3 regions of the Protofrankia sp. CiP1_Cm_nod3 genome follow, and region 3 is predicted to be linked to each of the others. Evidence: predicted binding sites of a transcription regulator. Region 3 holds the regulator's gene; each other region holds the start of a gene.

Region 1 (8,045 bases), on a different contig from region 3:
AGCGCAAGATAATCGGACGGGAGTTCATCCGGGTGTTCGAGGCCGCCGCCCGCGAGCTGGAGGCTCAGGCCGAGGCGGAGGGCTCCCGGATCGAGTTCCTGGTGCAGGGCACCTTGTATCCGGACGTCATCGAGTCCGGCTCGCCGACCGCGGCGAAGATCAAATCGCATCACAACGTCGGCGGGCTCCCCGAGGATCTGCAGTTCTCCCTGGTGGAGCCGTTGCGCACCCTGTTCAAGGACGAGGTGCGCCGGCTCGGCGAGGAACTCGGGCTGCCGGAGGAGATCGTCTGGCGGCAGCCCTTCCCGGGGCCTGGCCTGGCTGTCCGGATCATCGGTGAGGTCACCCCGCAGCGGCTGGCGACGCTGCGGGCCGCGGACGCGATCGTCCGCGGGGAGATCCGCCGGGCCGGGCTGGACCGCGAGATCTGGCAGGTGTTCGCGGTACTGCTGGCGGACGTCCGCTCGGTGGGGGTCCAGGGGGACGAGCGCACCTACGGGCATCCGGTCGTGCTGCGCGCGGTCACCAGCGAGGACGCGATGACCGCCGACTGGGCCCGGCTGCCCTACGACCTGCTCGAACGCATCTCGAACCGGGTGGTCAACGAGGTCGAGCAGGTCAACCGGGTGGTGTACGACATCACCTCGAAGCCTCCCGGCACCATCGAGTGGGAGTGACCCGGGCCGCGGCGGCCCGGCGCACCCGGCGCACCCGGCGTACGCAGGGAAGAAAGAAAAGGAAAAGAAGATGCGGTGCGGCAAAGAAGAGCGGTGCGGCCGGACGTCACGCGGCGGGGATGCGCAGGGGCCCGGCGGCCAGAGCGCGGACACGGCCGGCGGTGACCGGGTCGATGTTGCCGCCGGAGAGGACCACCGCGGTCGGGCCCTGCGCGAGCTCGGGGTGACGCAGCAGCGCCGCCGTCCCCGCGGCCCCGGCGGGCTCCACCGTCTGGCCGTCGGCGCGCAGCAGCGCCGCCATCGCCTCCCACAGCGCGTCCTCGTCGACCGTGATCACATCGTCCACCAGGGCGGTGGCGAGCGCCAGGGTCAGGCTGCCCGGGGTCCGCACGGCTATGCCGTCGGCGATGGTGGCCGCCGGGACGCACACCGGCCGGCCGGCGCGCCAGGACAGGGCGAAGGCGGGCGCGCCCGCGGCCTGGACGCCGATCACCCGCACGTCGCGCCGCCGCTGTCTGATCGCCGCCGCTATCCCGCTGATCAGGCCGCCGCCACCGATACCCACCAGGACGGTCCGCAGGCCGGGGACCTGCTCGGTGAGCTCGAGCCCGATCGTGCCCTGCCCGGCGATCACGACCGGATCGTCGAAGGGATGCACCAGCAGCCCGCCGTGCCCGCGCGCGGTGGACTCGGCGGCCAGCAGGGCGGCGTCGATCCCGCCATGGACGTGCTCGACCCGCGCGCCGAGGCGGCGGGTGCGCGCGACCTTGACCGGGCTCGCACCGGCCGGGACGAAGATCGTGGCTGGGACGCCGAAGTGGGCCGCCGCGTACGCGACGCCCTGGGCGTGGTTGCCGGCGCTGGCGGCGACCACCCCCCTGGCCCGGACGGCGGGGTCGGCGAGCGCGATCCGGGCGAAGGCGCCGCGTAGCTTGAACGACGCGGTGCGTTGTTCATTCTCGCACTTCAGCCACACCGGCACGCCGGTCAGCCGGGACAGGTGAGCGCTGGGCGTGACCCTGGTCCGCCGGAGCACCGGCGCGAGGACGACCGCGGCTGTGGCGACGTCGATCGTGTCGCGGTCGACGGCCACCGTGTCTCGGTTCGTCGTGCCGCGGTTCGTCGTGCCGCGGTTCATGGTCTCGAGGGCCCGCGTGCCGTTAGCGCCGTCGGCGCCGTCCGTGGACGCCGCGGGCGCGCCGGATCTGGGTGGGACGTCGGTGTCGTCCGTACCGGCGCGGCCTGTCTCCCCGGTGGCGCGTGCCGTACCAGCGGCGCTACCAGCGGCGTCGGTCCCGCTCGTCCTGCCGGAGGTCTCTCCGGTGCTCTCTGTTCTCCCGCCGGTGGTACGTGTCGGGTTCTCGGTCGGTTGGCGCATCGTCGTGCTCCCGGTAGCTCGGCGGCCACCTCCGACGTGACCGCGGCAACAAAAAAAGCCCCCCGCCGAACTGGCAGGAGGGCGAGGCGCGCGGACCCGTCGGTGTCGCTCCGAAAGCACGTCGGGCTGAAAAGCCCGTCCGCGAGAGCAAGGTCGCGCGCCTAATTAATGATCATAATGTGCTGCGGCACCTTTTTATTTTGCTCTTGGGCGCTGGTGGTCGTCAAACCCGCCGGCCCGCCCGCGTGCCAGACGCCCGTCACACCCGGTGGCGGGACGGCGGCTACCGGTGGTGCGCACTATGAAGCGGGCTGTAGCGTGAACCGTGCTGTGGGTCGCCGAGCCACAGCACGGCGTGGTGTGGGTGTGACAGCCTGAACCGGGACGCCGGGTCGTGACGCGCACCGGGGCCTCGTAGGGTGAGAACCATGTACCGCCGTCGGACGAGCCGGGCGTCGAACGTATGATCGGAACCCTATGAGCGCGCTTCCCGGTGGCCCGTACCCCGACTTCGGCCCGTACCCGGGCTTCGGCCCGTACCCCGGCTTCGACGACGTCGCTGACGACCGGGACGAGCCGGCGTCGCCAACGGCTCCGGGTGTGCCGGGCGCTCGTCCCGCCACGCCCCGGCTCGCTCCCGACGCGCTGCTCGACGGCCTGAACCCGCAGCAGCGGGCGGCGGTCGTCCACACGGGCTCGCCGCTGCTCGTCGTCGCGGGCGCGGGCTCCGGCAAGACGCGGGTGCTGGCGAACCGGATCGCCTACCTGCTCGCCGCCCGCGGGGCCCGGGCCGGCGAGATCCTGGCGATCACGTTCACCAACAAGGCCGCGAACGAGATGAAGGAGCGGGTCGCCGCGCTCGTCGGCACCCGCACCCGGGCGATGTGGGTGAGCACCTTTCATTCCGCCTGCGTGCGCATCCTGCGGTCGCACGCCAAGCGCATCGGGTTCACCAGCAGCTTCTCGATCTACGACGCGGCGGATGCCCAGCGCCTGGTCACGCTGGTCGCGCGCGACCTGGACATCGACCCGAAGCGCTACCCGGCGCGCGCGCTCGCCACCGGGATCAGCAACCTGAAGAACGAGCTGGTCGACTGGGAGACCGCCATGAGCCGGGCGACCGGCCATGCCGAACGTGCCGTCGCCGAGGTCTACGGGCTCTACCAGCGCCGGCTGGCCGAGTCGAACGCGTTCGACTTCGACGACCTGATCATGACGACGGTGAACCTGCTGCAGGCGTTCCCGGACGTCGCCGAGCACTACCGACGCCGGTTCCGGCACGTCCTCATCGACGAGTACCAGGACACCAACCACGCCCAGTACGTCCTGGTGCGGGAACTGGTGGGGCAGGCGCCCCGGCTGACCGTCGACGGCGAGCCGGTACGGCCGGCTCCGGTGCCGCCGGGCTCCGACGCCGACGCCGACGGGCCCGCGGTGGGGCCGGCCGAGCTGTGCGTGGTCGGCGACGCCGACCAGTCGATCTACGCCTTCCGGGGCGCGAACATCCGCAACATCGTCGAGTTCGAGCAGGACTACCCCGACGCCACCGTGATCCTGCTGGAGCAGAACTACCGGTCCACGCAGACGATCCTGTCCGCGGCGAACGCGGTGATAGCCCGTAACGCCCGGCGCAAGCCCAAGCGGCTGTGGTCGGACGCCGGGGACGGCGAGAAGATCGTCGGCTATGTCGCGGACAGCGAGCACGGCGAGGCCGCCTTCGTCGCCGCCGAGGTCGACCGGCTCTCCGACGCCGAGCTGGCGCGTCCCGGCGAGGTCGCCGTCTTCTACCGCACCAACGCCCAGAGCCGGGTCTTTGAAGAGATCTTCATCCGGGTCGGCCTGCCCTACCGGGTGATCGGCGGGGTGCGCTTCTACGAGCGCCGTGAGGTCCGGGACCTGCTCGCCTACCTGCGGGTACTGGTGAACCCGGCGGACACGGTGAACCTGCGGCGCATCCTCAACGTGCCCAGGCGGGGGATCGGCGAGCGGGCCGAGGCGATGCTCGCCGCCTTCGCCGAACGCGAGCGCGTCCCCTTCGCCGACGCCCTGAACCGGGTGGACGAGGTCCCGGGCCTGGCCGCCCGGTCGGCGAACGCGGTCCGTGGTTTCGCCGCTCTGCTCGCCGAGCTGCGCACGGCCGTGGCCGACGGCCCGGTCGCGGCGCTGGAGACGGTGCTGGAGCGGACCGGTTACCTCACCGAACTGGCCGCCGCGGACGCCCTCGAGGCCGAGGGGCGGGCGGAGAACCTCCAGGAGCTGGCCAACGTCGCCCGGGAGTTCAGCGAGCAGTTCCCGCAGGGCTCGCTCGCGGACTTCCTCGAGCAGGTCTCCCTGGTCGCCGACGCCGACCAGGTGCCCGGCCCCGAGGATGGCGAGGGCGGCGCGGACGGCGCGGGCGGTGCCGCCGGGGCCGTCACCCTGATGACGCTGCACAGCGCCAAGGGGCTGGAGTTCCCGGTGGTCTTCCTCACCGGGCTGGAGGACGGTGTCTTCCCGCACCTGCGCACGCTCGGCGACTCCACCGAGCTCGAGGAGGAACGCAGGCTCGCCTACGTCGGCATCACCCGGGCGCGTGTCCGGCTGTACCTGACCCGGGCGGAGGTCCGCAGCGCCTGGGGCCAGCCGGCGTACAACCCGCCGTCGCGGTTCCTCGAGGAGGTACCGGCCGAGCTGGTCGGCTGGCAGGGGAACACCCAGCCGGCGTCGGCCGCCGCCCACCCGCGGACGAGCGCGTGGGGCTCGGCGCCCGCGGGGCCGTCCGGCGCGCGGGTCGGCGGGCTGCCGGGGCGCCGGCCCGCGCCGGCCCCCCGCCCGATTCCCGACCTGTCCCTGGGGGACCGGGTCAACCACGACACCTTCGGGCTCGGTCAGGTCGTCGCGGTGGCCGGCGCGGGGGACAACCGCGAGGTGAGCATCGACTTCGGCGAGGGAACCGGGACCAAACGCCTGCTCCTGCGCTATGCCCCCGTCGAGAAGCTGTGAGCGTCCCGCGCACCCGCGTTCGGCAGGCCCGACGGGCGGCTGGCCCGTACTGACATCCGCTGCCGCTGCCGCTGCCTGATGGCCGGCTATCCGTTACCGATGCCCGCCGGACGTTGGTGGCATCGGCACGGCACGGCACGGCCGGTGGAAGAGCGGCCGGCGGTAGCCGCTGGTTGAAGGCCGGTAACTGCTGGTCGAAGGCTGGTAGCCGATGCTGGGAGAACGGTGGCGGTCAGTAGGAGACGTTGTGCCTGGCGAGCCACGCGAGCGGGTCGATCTTGGTGCCGTTCTGGCCGCCCAGCCGGACCTCGAAGTGCAGGTGCGGCCCGGTGGAGAAGCCGGTCGACCCCTCCAGGCCCACCTGCTGGCCGGTGGCGACCTGCTGGCCGACCCGGACGCTGATCCGGGACAGGTGGGCGTAGCAGGTGACCACGTTGTTCGCGTGCTGGATCTGGACGAAGTTGCCGTAGCCGGACTCCCACCCCGCGTAGATGATGATGCCGCCGTGGGCGGCGACGACCGGGGTCCCCATCGGCGCGCCGAGGTCGATACCGGGGTGGCCGTTCGCGCCGCCGAAATGCTGGGTGAGCCTGGCCTGTATCGGGCTGACCCAGCGCAGTTCCTCCTGCTGGCGCGCGCTCTCCGTGGCCGTGGTCCGCTGCTGGAGGAGCAGGATGGACAGCTGGGCCAGCGCCTCGTCCCGGTCGACACGGTCGGCCTGGGCCTGGCGTCGCGCGGCGTCGTCGCGTTGCTGCCCGAGCAGGGCGGGGTCGCTCAGCCTGTCGGTGGCGGCGTCCGCCACGCCGCCGGACGCGGGGTCGGCGACCGTCCCGGCGGTGCGCAGGCCGGGAATGACCACCGGCTCGGAGTGCGCGATACCGGTTGTGTTGATCATAACGATGCCGAGGGTGGAGACCACGGCGGTGGCGATGCCGGTACGGCGGATCTGCGCTGCCAAGGCCGCCCGGCGGGCGGAACCGGACGGGCCGCCGTGGCCCGTGGCCCTGCCCTGACCGCGATGCCGCCCTGAGTTACGGGCTGGGGGCTGCGACAACCCGAACTCACGCTCCCGTTGCTCGACAGAACTTCTGCCGCGCCCCGGCATGCCCTGTCACGGCGTGTTACGGCACGGCATGTCGTGGCACGGCAGGAGAAAAAGCCTGCAAACCGGGTTGAACGCTACACCGTCCCAAAACGGGCTTTAGCACCACCCCCACCCACGGTGGGCGCGACGTATGAAGCGGTGTAATTATTGCCTTTTCATCATTATGAGTGACGAAGATTTCGATCATCTTGGAAGTCGCCGGCCGCTGGACGGCCGTCCGCCCATGACGCGCGGTCGGGACGAGCATCACGCAGGGATCTCGGGGCCGTAGCCGGCACCTCCGCCTCGGCTCCTGCCGCCATCTCGGCTCCTGCCGCCATCTCGGCCTCTGCCACCATCTCCACTCCTGCCTCCGCCGGCCCCTCCTCGCCGCCGAGGCCGGTGCGTCCGGTGTCAGGGCCGGTGCGTCCGCTGGCCGGGGCGGTGTACTCGACGTCGTCCAGATGCGCGAGCGTGGTCGCGATCCGATGGACGACGTCGATGTTGAACGGCAGCGAGTGGTGGCCGACGCCGGGAACCCGCAGGTTACGGACGGTCAGGTCCGGATGGCGGATGAGCGCCGCCTCGGTCGGACGGATGATCGTGTCCAGGTCCCCGGAGAAGGCCACGAACCGGGTCCGGCAGTTCGGCGCGGGCTCGGCCAGCTCGCGGACCACGTCCGAGCCCGGGACGAGCTGGCGCAGCAGGGTGTACGGCACCATCGGGGGCAGCAGCCGGGCCAGGCGGGTGCCCTCGTGCGGTGTGCCCAGCGTCACCAGGGTGTGCACACGGGCGTCGCCGTCGAGTTTCTGCACGTAGTAGCGGGCGACCAGGCCGCCGAGGGAGTGCCCGACGATGTGTATGCGCGGGTAGCCCGTCTGCTCGCACATCGTCTCGACCACCGCGGCCAGCTTGCGGGCCGCCGTCGGGACGTCCGCGGTGAACAGCGGCAGGTTCACGGTGGCGACCCGTCCGAAGCCTCGCCGGCGCAGCGACCGGCGCAGCCGAGTGAAGATCGACCTGTTGTCGATCAGGCCATGGACCAGCAGGATCGGTGTGCCCGCGGCTTCGATGTCGCCGACGAGCAGCCCGCGCCGCAGCGGGGAGAGGCCGTCGAGGGTGTAGCGGTCGGCCGGTTCGCGTAGCCGTTCCGAGACGGCCCCGATCGGGTAAAAGGCGATATGGGTCGCCAGCCAGGTGGCCTCCGTGGCCATGCCGCGGATCGCCCCCGGTGTCTCAAGCAGGCCGCGGGTCACGCGTGTGCCGCGACGGGCCACGGATGCGCTCACCGATCTGGTGGCTCTGCCTGCCGCCGCCCCCGCCGGCCCCAGTTGACGCTTTCCGATTGCCCTGCTCCCGTCCGTGCTCGGACAGTTGTCCGAAGAACCAGCTGGCCGCACGAACTGGCCGGCCGAAGGCAACGCGATCATCGGCCTGCTCGCGCGGCCGTGGGTCCGGGTCTCCCGCGCGGGGAAGGACCCGGGAACGGCACGATACTCGCAGGCACGAAGCCCCCGGACGTTGCCCGGATGCCGCGGCCGGCCAGGCCTGGCCCGGTAGGCCGTCGACCGCGCGGGCGGCGCCCAGCCGGCCGGCATCCACCGGGGATGGCCCGGCCGGTGCGCGCCAGACGGGCCGTAGCGCGGCCCGGGAGGCATCCGCTGGGAACCGCCATGACGTCTACCATTACTGAGAGTATAAAAAAAGCGGGTGGATGTCGACTGTTGGTTTCTCGCCGTGACCGCCGGCCGGTACGGCGGCGGCTGTGATCCCGTCGGGCAACAGCGTGCTTCCGCCGGTGCGTCCGGCTAGGGTCTACGGAGAGATCGGGCCACGGAACGCCATGTACGGGGCACCGCGTCAGGGAGGCGACGTCCCGGCCGGATGGTGTCAGGAAACGCAAGGAGGCCGCGTGAGCGGAACC
Region 2 (5,130 bases), on a different contig from region 3:
CGCCGACATCCGCGCCCAGGGCGGGGTCGCCCGGATGAGCGACCCGGAGATGATCGAATCGATCATCGAGGCGGTGTCGATCCCGGTGATGGCCAAGGCGCGCATCGGCCACTTCGTCGAGGCCCAGGTGCTCCAGGAGCTGGGGGTCGACTACGTCGACGAGTCCGAGGTCCTCACCCCGGCCGACCCGCACCACCACATCGACAAGTGGCGGTTCACCGTCCCGTTCGTGTGCGGCGCGACCAACCTGGGGGAGGCGCTGCGCCGGATCGGCGAGGGCGCGGCCATGATCCGCTCGAAGGGCGAGGCGGGCACCGGCGAGGTTTCCAACGCGGTCGTGCACATGCGCACGATCCGGGCGGAGATCGCGCGGCTGTCCGCGCTGCCGCCCGACGAGCTCTTCGCCGCGGCCAAGGAGCTGCGCGCTCCCTACGAGCTGGTCGCCGAGGTCGCGCGGCTCGGCGCGCTGCCGGTCGTGCTGTTCACCGCCGGTGGCATCGCCACGCCCGCGGACGCCGCCCTGATGATGCAGCTGGGGGCGGACGGTGTGTTCGTCGGCTCGGGCATCTTCAAGTCCGGTGACCCGGCGCGGCGCGCCCGGGCGATCGTCGAGGCCACCACCATGTACGCCCACGCGGGCGTCATCGCGAAGGTCTCCCGCGGCCTCGGCGAGGCCATGGTCGGCATCAACGTCAGCGATCTTGCGCCCGCGGACCGCTTCGCCGACCGCGGATGGTGAGCTGTCCCGAGGCGCACTGGCCCCAGACCGCCTCGGAGCGCGAGGCCGCGCCGGCACAGGTCAGGCCGGCACGCGGCGCGGCGCGGCTGGGCGTGCTGGCGCTGCAGGGCGACGTCCGCGAGCATTCCCGGGCGCTGGCCGCGCTCGGCGTCCAGGTCGTCGAGGTGCGCCGGCCGTCCGATCTGGACACTCTGGACGGGCTGGTGCTGCCCGGCGGCGAGTCCACCACGATCGGCCGGCTGCTGCGGGTGTTCGAGCTGCTGGAGCCGCTGCGGGACGCGATCGCGGCCGGGCTGCCGGTGTTCGGGTCGTGCGCGGGCATGATCCTGCTGGCCGGGGACGTCCTGGACGGCAGGCCCGGCCAGCCGCTGCTGGGCGGGCTGGACGTGGTCGTGCGGCGCAACGCCTTCGGCCGCCAGGTCGACTCGTTCGAGGCGGAGATCGACATCGCCGGTGTCGCCGGCGGCCCGGTCCGGGCGGTCTTCATCCGGGCGCCCTGGGTGGAGAAGATCGGGGACGAGGTCGAGGTGCTCGGTAGGGTCGGTGACAGGATTGTGGCCGTCCGCCAGGCGGGCGTGCTGGCGACCGCGTTCCATCCGGAGCTCACCGGCGACGGGCGGATACACGAACTGTTCGTCGGCATGGTGGAAGGCGCGCGGGGCAGACGGGCCGCACGGGGCACACCTGCGCACGAGGCCTAGCCGCACAGGGCACGGCTCCACAGGGGCACGGGGCGCGGGGCACAGCTGTACGGGGCACAGATGGCAGGCAGGAGCAGGGACAGGGTGAGGGGCACGGCATGAGCGGTCACTCCAAGTGGGCGACCACCAAGCACAAGAAGGCCGTCATCGACGCGCGCCGCGGCAAGCTGTTCGCGAAGCTGATCAAGACGGTCGAGGTGGCGGCCAAGACCGGCGGCGGGGATCCGGCCGGGAACCCGACGCTCGCGGACGCCATCGCCAAGGCGAAGTCGCAGTCGGTACCGAACGACAACATCGACCGCGCCGTGAAGCGGGGATCGGGCGAGCTCGCCGGCGGGGCCAGCTACGAGGAGATCACCTACGAGGCGTACGCGCCGAACGGGGTGGCCGTGCTGGTCGAGTGCCTGACCGACAACCGCAACCGGGCCGCCTCGGACGTGCGGGTGGCCATCACCCGCAACGGCGGCAGCGTCGCCGATCCAGGGTCGGTGTCCTACCTGTTCAACCGCAAGGGCGTCGTCCTGGTCACGAAGACCCCTGACCTCGGTGAGGACGACGTCCTGGCCGCGGTGCTCGACGCCGGCGCGGAGGAGGTCAACGACCTCGGTGACACCTTCGAGGTCGTCTCGGAGGCCACGGACCTCAACGCGGTGCGCGTCGGGGCCACCGGCGCGGGGCTCACGGTGGCCTCGGCGGACCTGTCCTGGCTGCCCAGCGTCAGCGTGCCGCTGGACGAGGAGGCGGCGCGCAAGGTCCTCAAGCTCGTCGAGGCACTCGAGGACCTCGACGACGTCCAGAATGTCTGGTTCAACGCCGACATCTCCGATGAAATCATGGAGCTGGTCTCGGCCTGAACGGCTCCCCGGCGGCGCCGGTGCCACCGCGATTCCGAGACCTCCGACATCGCCGTTCGTGCCGATATCGTCACAGTATGGGCATAGACCGTTCCGGAATACGTGCCGTCATGGAGTATGTTGTGACGGATTGTATCGCTCTGGGGTACTTGTTGTTACGGGGGTGTGTTGTTGCGGGGGTAGGCGTGGTCAGTCCGTGTCCCGGTCGCGGATGCACTCCTCGGCGAAGGACAGCGCCCGCAGGTGGTAGGAGCGGGCCGCCCACCCCAGGCTGATGTTGTGGCCCGCGCCGCGCTGCCGGACCAGCTCGAAGTGCGGCGCGGCGCTGAACGCGGCCCGCAGCTCGGCATCCATCGCCTCGTCAAGATCCCACCAGGCCTCGTGGTCGGCGAGCGTCCAGCGGACCGGCACCCGCACCCGCGGGCCCAGCAGAGGCAGCCACCGCGGCCACTTCGCGGCATCGGATGCCTCGCCGGCCGGCACGGGGGCTGTCGGTACCGTCCCCAGGACGAACGTGCCGGGCGGGTACAGGTGCTCCGGCCCCCAGAACAGCCTGCGGGCCGCGAGGGCATGCTCCCGGTGGATCTCGGCGGCGCTGCTGTCGGCGGCGATCCGCGACGGCCACAGGCCGTCACGGTATCGGGCTCCCACCCCGGAGACGTCGAGCCCGAGCAGACGCTCGCCGCGTTCGTCCGCGGCGAGCGACACCGACAGCATCGTGCCGAACGAGTGGCCGATCAGGAACAGGCCCGCCCCCACGGCATGGGACGCGGTGAACGCCTCCAGCGCCCGCCAGGTGATGGCGGTCTGCCCGGCCAGCCGCTGGTGGGGCAGGCCGAGCCCCGCCGACGCTCCGTAGCCGGGGCGGTCCAGCGCCAGCACGCTGAATCCCAGGGCCGTGCCGATGGCCAGCAGGGACAGGTCCGGGTGCGTCCGGCCGTGGAAGTAGGATGCGCGCATCCCCCCGCCGGGCAGGCCGACGACGAGAGCCCGCGGCTGGCCGTCGGGCTCGGCCAGCAGCCCGGACAGTTCCACGTCACCGGCGTCGAGGCGGACGTGACGTGGCTGGCCCGGCGGATCCGCGCGTGGCGCCCGCCCGTCGCCGTGTCCGGCCGCCGGCCCGGCTGGCTGCGCCGGCACGGCTGGCTGCGCCAGCACGGCCGGCTCGGTGCCGGCGGCGGGATCGGAGCCCATGCGTGGACCTCATTTCCCGGTTTCCCGGCGTCTCCCGGTGCTTGTCGGCAGGATTTCCCGTTGGCCCGGCGGGGCGTCGGCGATCTCCACGGGGCACCGCCGGTCATCTCACCATATGCTGATCCGCACCGGGCCGATGGCCGCGGGTGGCGTTGCGGACAGCCGGTTGACGCCGGCCGCCGGCGGTGGGTGATGGCCGGGCCGCTGCCCGGCCGGCGGTGGGTGTTTGTCGGGTCGGCGTCTGGGTAGGCGTGTCGCTGCGCTCGAACAGGCGTTCAGGCATGCCACAATCGTGGCGAACCGCCGGGAGGGCCGGTTCCCCGGCCCGCTGGCGGGCCGAGGGCTGCGTGATCACGGTTGTCTCCCCGGGTTGTCGTCCCGGGCTGGCAGCCGGCCGCTGCGGGCCGTCCGGCGGTCACGATGCCCGGCGGACGGTCGGGACGACGGTCGACGAGCTGGTCGTGGAGGGTGCCGGTGCTGGTGCTGGGGGTCGATCCGGGGCTTACCCGCTGCGGTCTCGGGGTTGTCGAGGGCGGGCCGGGCCGGCGGGCGTCGCTGGTCGAGGTCGGTGTGCTGCGCACGCCCGCCGCCGACGACGTCGCCGCCCGGCTGTGGGCGCTCGAACGCGGCTTCGGTGAGTGGATGGACCGGCACCGCCCCGACGCGGTCGCTGTCGAGCGGGTGTTCAGCCAGGCCAACGTCCGGACGGTCATGGGTACCGCGCAGGCCGGGGCGGTGGCGATCGTCAGCGCGGCCCGCCGTGGCCTGCCGGTCGCGCTGTACACCCCCAGCGAGGTGAAGGCCGCGGTGAGCGGGAGCGGCCGGGCGGACAAGGCCCAGGTCACCTTCATGGTCAGCCGCCTGCTGGGGCTGTCCGACCCGCCGCGGCCGGCCGACGCCGCCGACGCCCTGGCTCTTGCGCTGTGCCACCTGTCGCGGGGGCCGGCGCTCGCCCGGATGCAGGCCGCAGTCAGGCAGGCTTCCGCGGCCGCCAGCGGGAGCCGCAGATGATCGCGTCCGTGGCCGGGACGGTTGCCGCCCTGTCGCCCGACGCCGCCGTCGTCGAGGTGGGCGGGGTCGGGCTGCTCGTCCAGTGCACCCCCACGACCCTGGCCGGGCTGCGGGTCGGGCAGCAGGCACGACTGGTCACCACCCTGGTCGTCCGGGAGACCGAGCTGACGCTCTACGGCTTCGTCGACGCCAACGAGCGTGACGTCTTCGAGACCCTGCAGAGCGCCTCCGGGGTCGGCCCCCGGCTCGCCCAGGCCGTGCTCGGCGTCCACAGCCCGGACAGCGTCCGCCGTGCGGTCGCGGCGGAGGATCTCGCGGCGCTGACGAAGGTGCCCGGCATCGGCCGCAAGGGCGCGCAGCGCATCGTCCTCGACCTCAAGGACCGGCTCGGCCCGCCCACGCCGATGCCGTCCGCGGGAGATGACGGTGTGGGTGGGGGCGGGGGCACCGGCGGCGGTGCCACGCCGGCCGCGGGTACGGGTGTCGCCGCCGCCGAGCAGGTCCGTCTTGCGCTGCTCGGGCTCGGTTACACCGCGCGGGAGGCCGACGACGCGCTGGCCGCCGCGCTGGCCGACCCCCTGGCCGCCAGCGCGGCCGATGCGCTGGCCACGGTGCCGGCCGGCAACGGCCG
Region 3 (8,045 bases):
AGGAACGCCTCCATCCCGGGGACCGACCCGGTGCGCAGGTCGACCTCGGGCTGGTAGTGCAGTTGTAACGACCCGTCGTCGAACGCGGCACACAGGGCCGGGACGAGGTTCAACTCGATCGCGGTCACACATGTCTCCAGACGACGGGTGTCTCCAGCCGGCGGGAAGAACGAGCCACGGAGTCGTCGCACGTTCAGGCCGAGTCGACCATGCCCGCCACCTGTTCGACGTCGGGACGGTCCAGCCAAATTATGCGAGGATCGCGCCGAAACCACGACCTTTGTCTGCGTGCAAGTCGGCGCGTCGCGGCGATTGTCGCGAGCCGGGCCGACTCGGCCGAATCGAGCGCGCCGTCGAGCCAGGCGAGAACCTGGGCGTAGCCCAGCGCCCGGGACGCGGTGGGGCCGTCCCGCAGGCCCATGTCGACGAGGGCGCGGACCTCCTCGATCATGCCGGCGGCCCACATACCGGCCACCCGGCCGGCGATCCTCTCGTCGAGCTGCGGGTGGTCGATGCCGAACTGGACCACGTCGTAGACCGAGCGGTGCTCCGGCAGGGAGGCGGTGAAGCCGCCGGTGAGCTCCACCACCTCCAGCGCGCGCACGATACGCCGGCCGTTGCCAGGCAGGATGGCCGCCGCCGCCGCCGGCGCCCGCGCGGCGAGATCGGCGTGCAGCGCGGCCGGGCCCCGCTCGGACAGCTCCCGCTCCAGCCGTCCCCGTACGGCCGGGTCGGTGCCGGGGAAGGCGAGGTCGTCGAGGACGGCCCGGACGTAGAGCCCGGAGCCGCCCACGAGCACCGGCGTGCGGCCGGCGGCCAGCAGGCCGTCGACGGCCTGCCGGGCCAGCGCCTGGTAGGACGCTACGTCGGCGGCGCGGGTGACCTCCCAGACATCGAGCAGGTGATGGGGGACACCACCGCGTTCCGCCGGCGGCACCTTGGCGGTGCCGATGTCCATCCCGCAGTAGAGCTGCATGGAGTCGGCGTTGACGATCTCACCGCCCAGCTCGGTGGCCAGCGCGATCGCCAGGTCGCTCTTGCCGGCCGCTGTCGGCCCGACGACAGCCACGACCCGGCCGGCGCGGTGCCGGTCGACACCTGTGCCCATGCTCACTCCCGGGAGGATCAGACCCGGCGAAGAACCGCGACGATCCGGCCGAGGATCGTCGCACTGTCACCCGGAATGTCAGCATAGGCCGGATTCTGCGGCTCGAGCCAGACGTGGCCGTCACGACGGCGCAGCGTCTTGACCGTCGCCTCGCCGTCGATCATCGCGGCGACGATCTCGCCGCTGTCCGCGACCGGCTGCTGGCGGACGACCACCCAGTCGCCGTCGCAGATCGCGGCGTTGACCATGGAGTCCCCGACGACCCGCAGGGTGAACAGGGTGCCCTCCCCCACGATCTCGCGGGGGAGCGGGAAGACCTCCTCGACCGCCTGCTCGGCGAGGATCGGCCCACCCGCGGCGATGCGGCCGAGGACCGGCACATAGGCCGCCTGTGCGGGGCCAGCCGCCGACGAGCCTGCCGCGAGCGTACCAACGGCGGGCGCCTGGCGTGGCACGGGGCGTACCGGTGCCTGCGCGGAGAGGACCTCCATGGCCCGCGGGCGGTGCGGGTCGCGGCGCAGGAAGCCCTTCTCCTCCAGCGTCTTGAGCTGGTGCGCGACGCTGGACGTGCTCGTGAGCCCCACCGCATCGCCGATTTCCCGCACGCTCGGCGGGTAGCCTCGGCGCTCGACGGCGTCGCGGATCACCTCAAGCACCCTGCGCTGGCGGGGGGTCAGGCCCGTGGCGTCCGCCGGCCCGTCCGGCAGGTCGCGCACGGAGCCGCGGGGTGGCCGGCCGCGGCGGGTGCGGTTGTCGTCGGTGGTCATCCCTGCCGTACTCCTTCGTTGTCGGTCATGGCAGACTTGCGCTCCCGGCATATCCGACGTTCTGCCGTGAACCGGAGCTGGCGGCCACGACCTGGATCTGACCTGAATCTGATCGCTACGACCGTAACCGCCGCGGCCGGATATCTCAAACGTCTGTTCGAGCGTGTCACGACGATTCCGTCGGGACCGTGCGGTACAAACTCGATCAGACGTTCGATCGAACGGATGTTCTTTGATCATGTTGTTGGAAGTGGTATGTGCTGGTGGAAGTTGGGGAGGTGGACGATGCGGGCGTCGGCTGAGCCTCCGCTGCGGCTGACCGGGCGGGGCCGGGTTGTCCTGATTGTCCTGGTCATGCTGGTGTCCTGCCTGGTGCTGTCCGTGGCCCGGGTGACGTCGTCGGCCGCGCCGACCGGGGACGACCGGCCGGTGCGCGTCCACGTGGTGCGTTCCGGGGAGACGCTGTGGGGCATCGCGCGCGCGCTGGCTCCCGACGGTGACACCCGGGTGGTCGTGGCCCGGCTGGCCGGCCTCAACCGGCTGGAGACGACCGATCTCGTCCCCGGTCAGATGCTCCGTCTGCCGTGACGGGCCTGCCATGACGGGCCTGTCATGACAGGTCCGCATGAAGGGTCTTCTGTGATGCATGTGTCATGAGGTTCCGCGGGTGGGCCAGCTTGCCAGCTCGTGGTGTCCGGTCCTAGTGTTGACCACAACATCTTGTAGTTACGTGGCTGTAAGTCGACAAGATCTTGGAGGTTGTGCGTGCGGTGTCCGTTCTGTCGGCACCCTGACAGCAAGGTTGTCGACAGCCGGGAGGCCGAGGAGGGCGCCGCGATCCGTCGCCGTCGGTCGTGCCCGTCCTGCGGCCGTCGTTTCACGACGATCGAAGAGGCGTCACTGCGAGTCATCAAGCGCAGCGGTGTCACCGAGCCGTTCAGCCGCGGGAAGGTGATCGCCGGCGTGCGGCGGGCATGCCAGGGGCGGCCGGTCCAGGCGGACGCGCTGGCCCGGCTCGCCCAGCTGGTCGAGGACACGCTGCGTGCCTCGGGGGCCGCCGAGGTCGCCTCGGACGAGATCGGCCGGGCGATCCTCGGGCCGCTGCGGGAGCTCGACGAGGTCGCCTACCTGCGGTTCGCCTCGGTGTACCTCTCCTTCGACTCGCTGGCGGACTTCGAGACGGCGATCACCGACCTGCGCGGGCGGGCCGACCGGGCGCCGTCGTAGCCACGCACCCCGACGCGACAGACAGCTGGTGAGAAACACCATCCGACCGACGCCAGACGAGGAGCGCCATGACCGACAACCGTGGCACGAAAGCGACCAAGGCCGCCCCCAGGGCCGGCACCAAGGCCGCCCCCAGGGCCGCTGGCCTGCAGGTGCGACGCGTCAACACCTCGCCGGGCGTCCACCCCTATGACGAGGTCACCTGGGAGCTGCGGGACGTCGTCATGACCAACTGGCGCGACGGCTCGGTCAACTTCGAGCAGCGCGGGGTGGAGTTCCCCGACTTCTGGTCGGTGAACGCCACGAACATCGTCACGAGCAAGTACTTCCGCGGCGCGCTCGGCAGCTCCGCCCGCGAGTGGTCCCTGCGCCAGCTCATCGACCGGGTCGTGCGCGCCTACGGCGCGGCCGGCACCGAGCACGGGTACTTCGCCTCGCCGGCGGACGCCGAGATCTTCGAGCACGAACTGACCTGGATGCTGCTGCACCAGGTGTTCAGCTTCAACAGCCCGGTGTGGTTCAACGTCGGCACCCCCGCGCCGCAGCAGGTCTCGGCCTGCTTCATCCTCTCGGTCGACGACACGATGGAGTCGATCCTCAACTGGTACCGGGAGGAGGGGCTGATCTTCAAGGGCGGGTCGGGCGCCGGGCTGAACCTGTCGCGTATCCGATCGTCGAAGGAGCTGCTGTCCTCCGGCGGCACCGCTTCGGGCCCGGTGAGCTTCATGCGCGGGGCCGACGCCTCGGCCGGCACGATCAAGTCGGGCGGCGCGACCAGGCGGGCCGCGAAGATGGTCGTGCTCGACGTCGACCATCCGGACATCGTCGACTTCGTCGAGACCAAGTCCCGCGAGGAGAGCAAGATCCGTGCGTTGCGGGACGCCGGCTTCGACATGGATCTCGGCGGCCGTGACATCGTCTCGGTGCAGTACCAGAACGCCAACAACTCCGTGCGGGTGACGGACGAGTTCATGCGGGCCGTCGTCGACGACGCCGGCTTCGACCTGCGGGCCAGGCTCGACGGGCGCACGATCGAGACCCTCCGGGCCCGGTCGCTGTTCCGCTCCATCGCCCAGGCGGCCTGGGACTGCGCGGATCCCGGGATCCAGTACGACGACACGATCAACGACTGGCACACCTGCCCGGAGTCCGGCCGGATCAGCGCCAGCAACCCGTGCAGCGAATACGTGCACCTGGACAACTCCAGCTGCAACCTGGCGTCGCTGAACCTGATGAAGTTCCTGCGCAAGGACCTCAGCTTCGACGCCGACGCGTTCGTGGCGGCCGTCGAGCTGATCATCACGGCGATGGACATCTCGATCTGCTTCGCGGACTTCCCGACTCCGGAGATCACGCGGGTGACCCGGATGTTCCGCCAGCTCGGCATCGGCTACGCCAACCTCGGCGCGCTGCTGATGGCCACCGGCCGCGCGTACGACTCCGAGGGCGGCCGGGCCATGGGCGCGGCCGTCACGTCGCTGATGACCGCGACGGCCTACCGCCGCTCGGCGGAGCTCGCGGCGGCGCTCGGGGCCTACGACGGCTTCGCCCGCAACACCGACGCCCACCGCCGGGTGATCCGCAAGCACGCCGCCGCCACGGACGCCGTCCGCACGGTCGGGGTCGACGACGCCCGGGTGCTCGCCGTCGCCGCCCGCGAGTGGGAGCGCGCCCAGGGCGTCGGGGAGAAGCACGGCTGGCGCAACGCGCAGGTCAGCCTGCTCGCCCCGACCGGCACGATCGGCTTGGCGATGGACTGCGACACCACCGGCATCGAGCCCGACCTCGCGCTGGTGAAGATGAAGAAGATGGTCGGCGGCTCCAGCATGCGGATCGTCAACCAGACGGTTCCCGCCGCGCTGCGCGCTCTCGGCTACGCCGAGGAGACCGTCGAGGCGATCGTCGAGTACATCGCCGAGCACGGTCACGTCATCGACGCCCCCGGCCTGCGCCGCGAGCACTACGAGGTCTTCGACTGCGCGATCGGGGAGCGGGCCATCAGCCCGATGGGCCACATCCGGATGATGGCGGCGGTCCAGCCGTTCCTGTCCGGCGCCATCTCCAAGACCGTCAACATGCCCACGTCGGCCACGGTCGAGGACGTCGAGCAGATCTACCTGGAGGGGTGGCGGCTCGGTCTGAAGGCGCTGGCGATCTACCGGGACAACTGCAAGGTCGGCCAGCCGCTGTCGGACCTGCGCGGCGCGAAGCGGTCCGTGACCGGGGGCGCGGGCGAGCAGCCGGCCGCACAGCCCGCCGCCGCACAGCCCGGGGAGCACCGTCCGGTCCGGCGCCGGCTGCCGAAGATCCGCCAGTCGCAGACCGTCTCCTTCACCGTGGGCGGTGCCGAGGGGTATCTGACCGCCGGGTCGTATCCCGACGACGGGCTCGGCGAGGTCTTCATCAAGATGTCGAAGCAGGGCTCGACCCTCTCCGGCGTGATGGACGCGTTCGCCATCGCGGTCTCGATCGCGCTCCAGCACGGCGTCCCGTTGGAGACCTACGTCCGCAAGTTCATCAACATGCGCTTCGAGCCGGCCGGCATGACCGACGACCCGGACGTGCGGATCGCCCAGTCGGTGATGGACTACCTCTTCCGTCGCCTGGCCCTGGACTACCTCCCCGAGCAGACCCGCGCGGAGCTCGGCGTCCTCAGCGCGCGGGAGCGGGCCCGCCAGCTCACCGGCCAGCACGGCGGGGCCGGCCAGCCGGACGCGGTGGAAACGGACACGGTGGAGACAGCCGACGCCGGGCCGGCCGAGGCGACCGGCTCCGCGACGGCCGGGCCCGCGGCGAACGAGGCGGCGGCGGCCGGTGCCGCGGCGGTGCCGACGGTGCCCGCCGAGACCGGTCACACCCACCCGGTGGGCCTGTCGGCCCGGGAGGTGCGGGGCGAACTGCCGCGCAGCGTCCCACCGGGCGAGGCGCTGTCGGCGCAGAACGTGGTGGACGCGCCGCTGTGCTTCACCTGCGGGGTCACCATGCGTCCCGCAGGCAGCTGCTACGTGTGCGAGCAGTGCGGCTCCACCAGCGGCTGCAGCTGAGACCGGGCGGTATCGCGGCGGGATGCGGTATTTCGCCTGATCTAGATAGCCTTCGGCTGTCGAGCCGTCGCAGGACCACGCCGAGCGCTGTCCGTAGAGTTGCGTTGATCGGGTTGTGGTCGGTAGGCAGCGGAGGCCGGTGCGTGGACGAGATCGACTCGCTGGAGGGGGCGACCCTGGTCAGGGTGCTCTCCCAGCTGCGCACCGGCTTTGAATACCGTCCGAGTGCGTTCCCGGCCTCGGTCGCGCTGTGCGGGCTGCGGGACGTTCGCCACTACAAGGTCGCCGCCGGCGGCAGCCCAGAACTGTCCGGGGGGCCGAGCCCGTTCAACGTCATCGTCGAGTCGCTGCGACTCGGTGACTTCACGCTGGACGAGATCCACGATCTTTACAGTCAGCACACGGCAGAGACCGATCGGGTGTTCACCGATGAGGCCGTGGAGCAGGTGCACCGGCTGACCACGGGCCAGCCCTGGCTGGTCAACGCGCTGGCGGCCGAGATCGTCGACCGGATGAAGGTCCCGGTCACAGAGCCGGTCTCGGTGGAACACGTCAACGCTGCCCGGGAACGGATCATCCAGGCCCGGCCAAGTCACCTCGACTCACTCGTCCGCCGGCTCCAGGAGCCGGCGGTACGCCGGGTTCTCGAGCCCGTTCTCGCTAGCACCGACGAGCCGGCCGACCTGACCTGCTCGGACGACCGGTCCTATGCACGCGACCTCGGCCTGGTCGCCGAGACGCCCGACGGCGGCCTGCGGATCGCCAACCCGATCTACGATGAGGTCATCGCCCGCGCGCTGGCCGAGATCGTCGTGCGTGACCGGGGGCGCTTCCAGCACCGCGGGACTTCGTCCGCCCCGACGGCCGTTTCGACGTGCCGGACATGCTGACCACGCTCGCCCGCTATTGGCGGAACAACGAGCCAATGCTCAGGGTGAAGAGGCCCTACCGGGAGGCCATCCCGCACGCCATCTTCCTGAGCTGGCTCGACCGGGCTGTGAACGGCGACGGTGACGTCTTCCGGGAGTTCGCCGCCGGCGGCGGCTGGGCCGACATCCATATGACCTGGCGCTACACCGCCCCCGATGGCACCAGTGCCGAACAGCACGAGGCTTTCGAGGTGAAGACCCACCGCCCCGGCTACGCCGACCCGGTCAAGGAAGCGATGACCCAGCTCGACGGCTACCTCAACCACCTCAGCCTGGCCTCGGGCTACATCGTCATATTCGACCAGCGCCCGCGGCCGGAGTCCGCCGCCGACGGCCCGCTGACGACCCAGACCAGCCCGGCCGGCCACACCGTCACCATCGCCCGCCTCACGGTCCCGCCCTCACCCGGCGAACAGCCTGCGGCCTCGTCGTCGTAGCCCACGCCACAGCGCCGCCTCGCACCGAATCGATCTTGACTGCCGCGGGAATACCGCAGATCACGAATATGTGCCTTCCGCCAGTATCGCGGGAGCCGGTGGACCCGGCGCGGCGGCTGGTCAGCCGCCGTGCCGGGTCAGGTGCTCCCCGTCCGCGCCCGTGCGGGCGGACGGCAGGCGGTGGGCCGGTTTCCGGCCGTCGAGCAGGTCCAGGAGCAGGGCTGCCGTCCACGAGAAGTGGTTGCTGCCCACTCCGGTGCCGTCGAACGGTGAGTAGTACTCGTACAGGCCCTCGGAACCGGCGATCATCGAGATCGTGTCGGCGCGCAGCCGGTCGGCGAGCTCGCCGCGGCCGGCGCGGTCGAGCCCGTCGGCGAGCAGCCAGTTCATGTTCACCCAGACCGGGCCCTGCCAGTAGCAGCGGGGCTGGAAGTCGGGATCGTCGGTGGGGGTGCTGGCGATGCCGTGGGCCGGCCAGAACCGCGGTGCGGTCATCCGGCTGACAAGATCCTCGACGCCGGCGGGGGGCACGA

What was found. The regulator LexA, encoded in region 3, represses DNA repair genes until DNA is damaged. The targets are predictions, from matches to a motif close to CGAACNNNNGTTCG.
Region 1: pcrA (DNA helicase PcrA) is a predicted target of LexA. The motif match lies at 2,512-2,525, and genes of this name have one in related genera.
Region 2: ruvC (crossover junction endodeoxyribonuclease RuvC) is a predicted target of LexA. The motif match lies at 3,753-3,766, and genes of this name have one in related genera.

Annotation. Positions count from the first base shown of each region.
Region 1 covers NZ_CEVIVD010000025.1:15,975-24,019, reverse strand. The annotation lists gene guaA (glutamine-hydrolyzing GMP synthase) at 1-677, shown strand, start outside; gene AC5LUJ_RS07655 (threonine/serine dehydratase family protein) at 784-2,055, opposite strand; gene pcrA (DNA helicase PcrA) at 2,533-5,037, shown strand; gene AC5LUJ_RS07645 (M23 family metallopeptidase) at 5,270-5,995, opposite strand; gene AC5LUJ_RS07640 (alpha/beta fold hydrolase) at 6,304-7,377, opposite strand; gene AC5LUJ_RS07635 (cobalamin B12-binding domain-containing protein) at 8,034-8,045, shown strand, end outside.
Region 2 covers NZ_CEVIVD010000057.1:16,490-21,619, reverse strand. The annotation lists gene pdxS (pyridoxal 5'-phosphate synthase lyase subunit PdxS) at 1-739, shown strand, start outside; gene pdxT (pyridoxal 5'-phosphate synthase glutaminase subunit PdxT) at 733-1,440, shown strand; gene AC5LUJ_RS13015 (YebC/PmpR family DNA-binding transcriptional regulator) at 1,539-2,294, shown strand; gene AC5LUJ_RS13010 (alpha/beta hydrolase) at 2,484-3,488, opposite strand; gene ruvC (crossover junction endodeoxyribonuclease RuvC) at 3,963-4,499, shown strand; partial or broken gene ruvA (Holliday junction branch migration protein RuvA) at 4,496-5,130, shown strand, end outside.
Region 3 covers NZ_CEVIVD010000004.1:69,392-77,436, forward strand. The annotation lists gene AC5LUJ_RS02300 (EAL domain-containing protein) at 1-128, opposite strand, end outside; gene miaA (tRNA (adenosine(37)-N6)-dimethylallyltransferase MiaA) at 194-1,108, opposite strand; gene lexA (transcriptional repressor LexA) at 1,126-1,875, opposite strand; gene AC5LUJ_RS02315 (LysM peptidoglycan-binding domain-containing protein) at 2,161-2,463, shown strand; gene nrdR (transcriptional regulator NrdR) at 2,641-3,102, shown strand; gene AC5LUJ_RS02325 (vitamin B12-dependent ribonucleotide reductase) at 3,171-6,146, shown strand; gene AC5LUJ_RS02330 (hypothetical protein) at 6,290-7,036, shown strand; gene AC5LUJ_RS02335 (hypothetical protein) at 7,030-7,512, shown strand; gene AC5LUJ_RS02340 (amylo-alpha-1,6-glucosidase) at 7,633-8,045, opposite strand, start outside.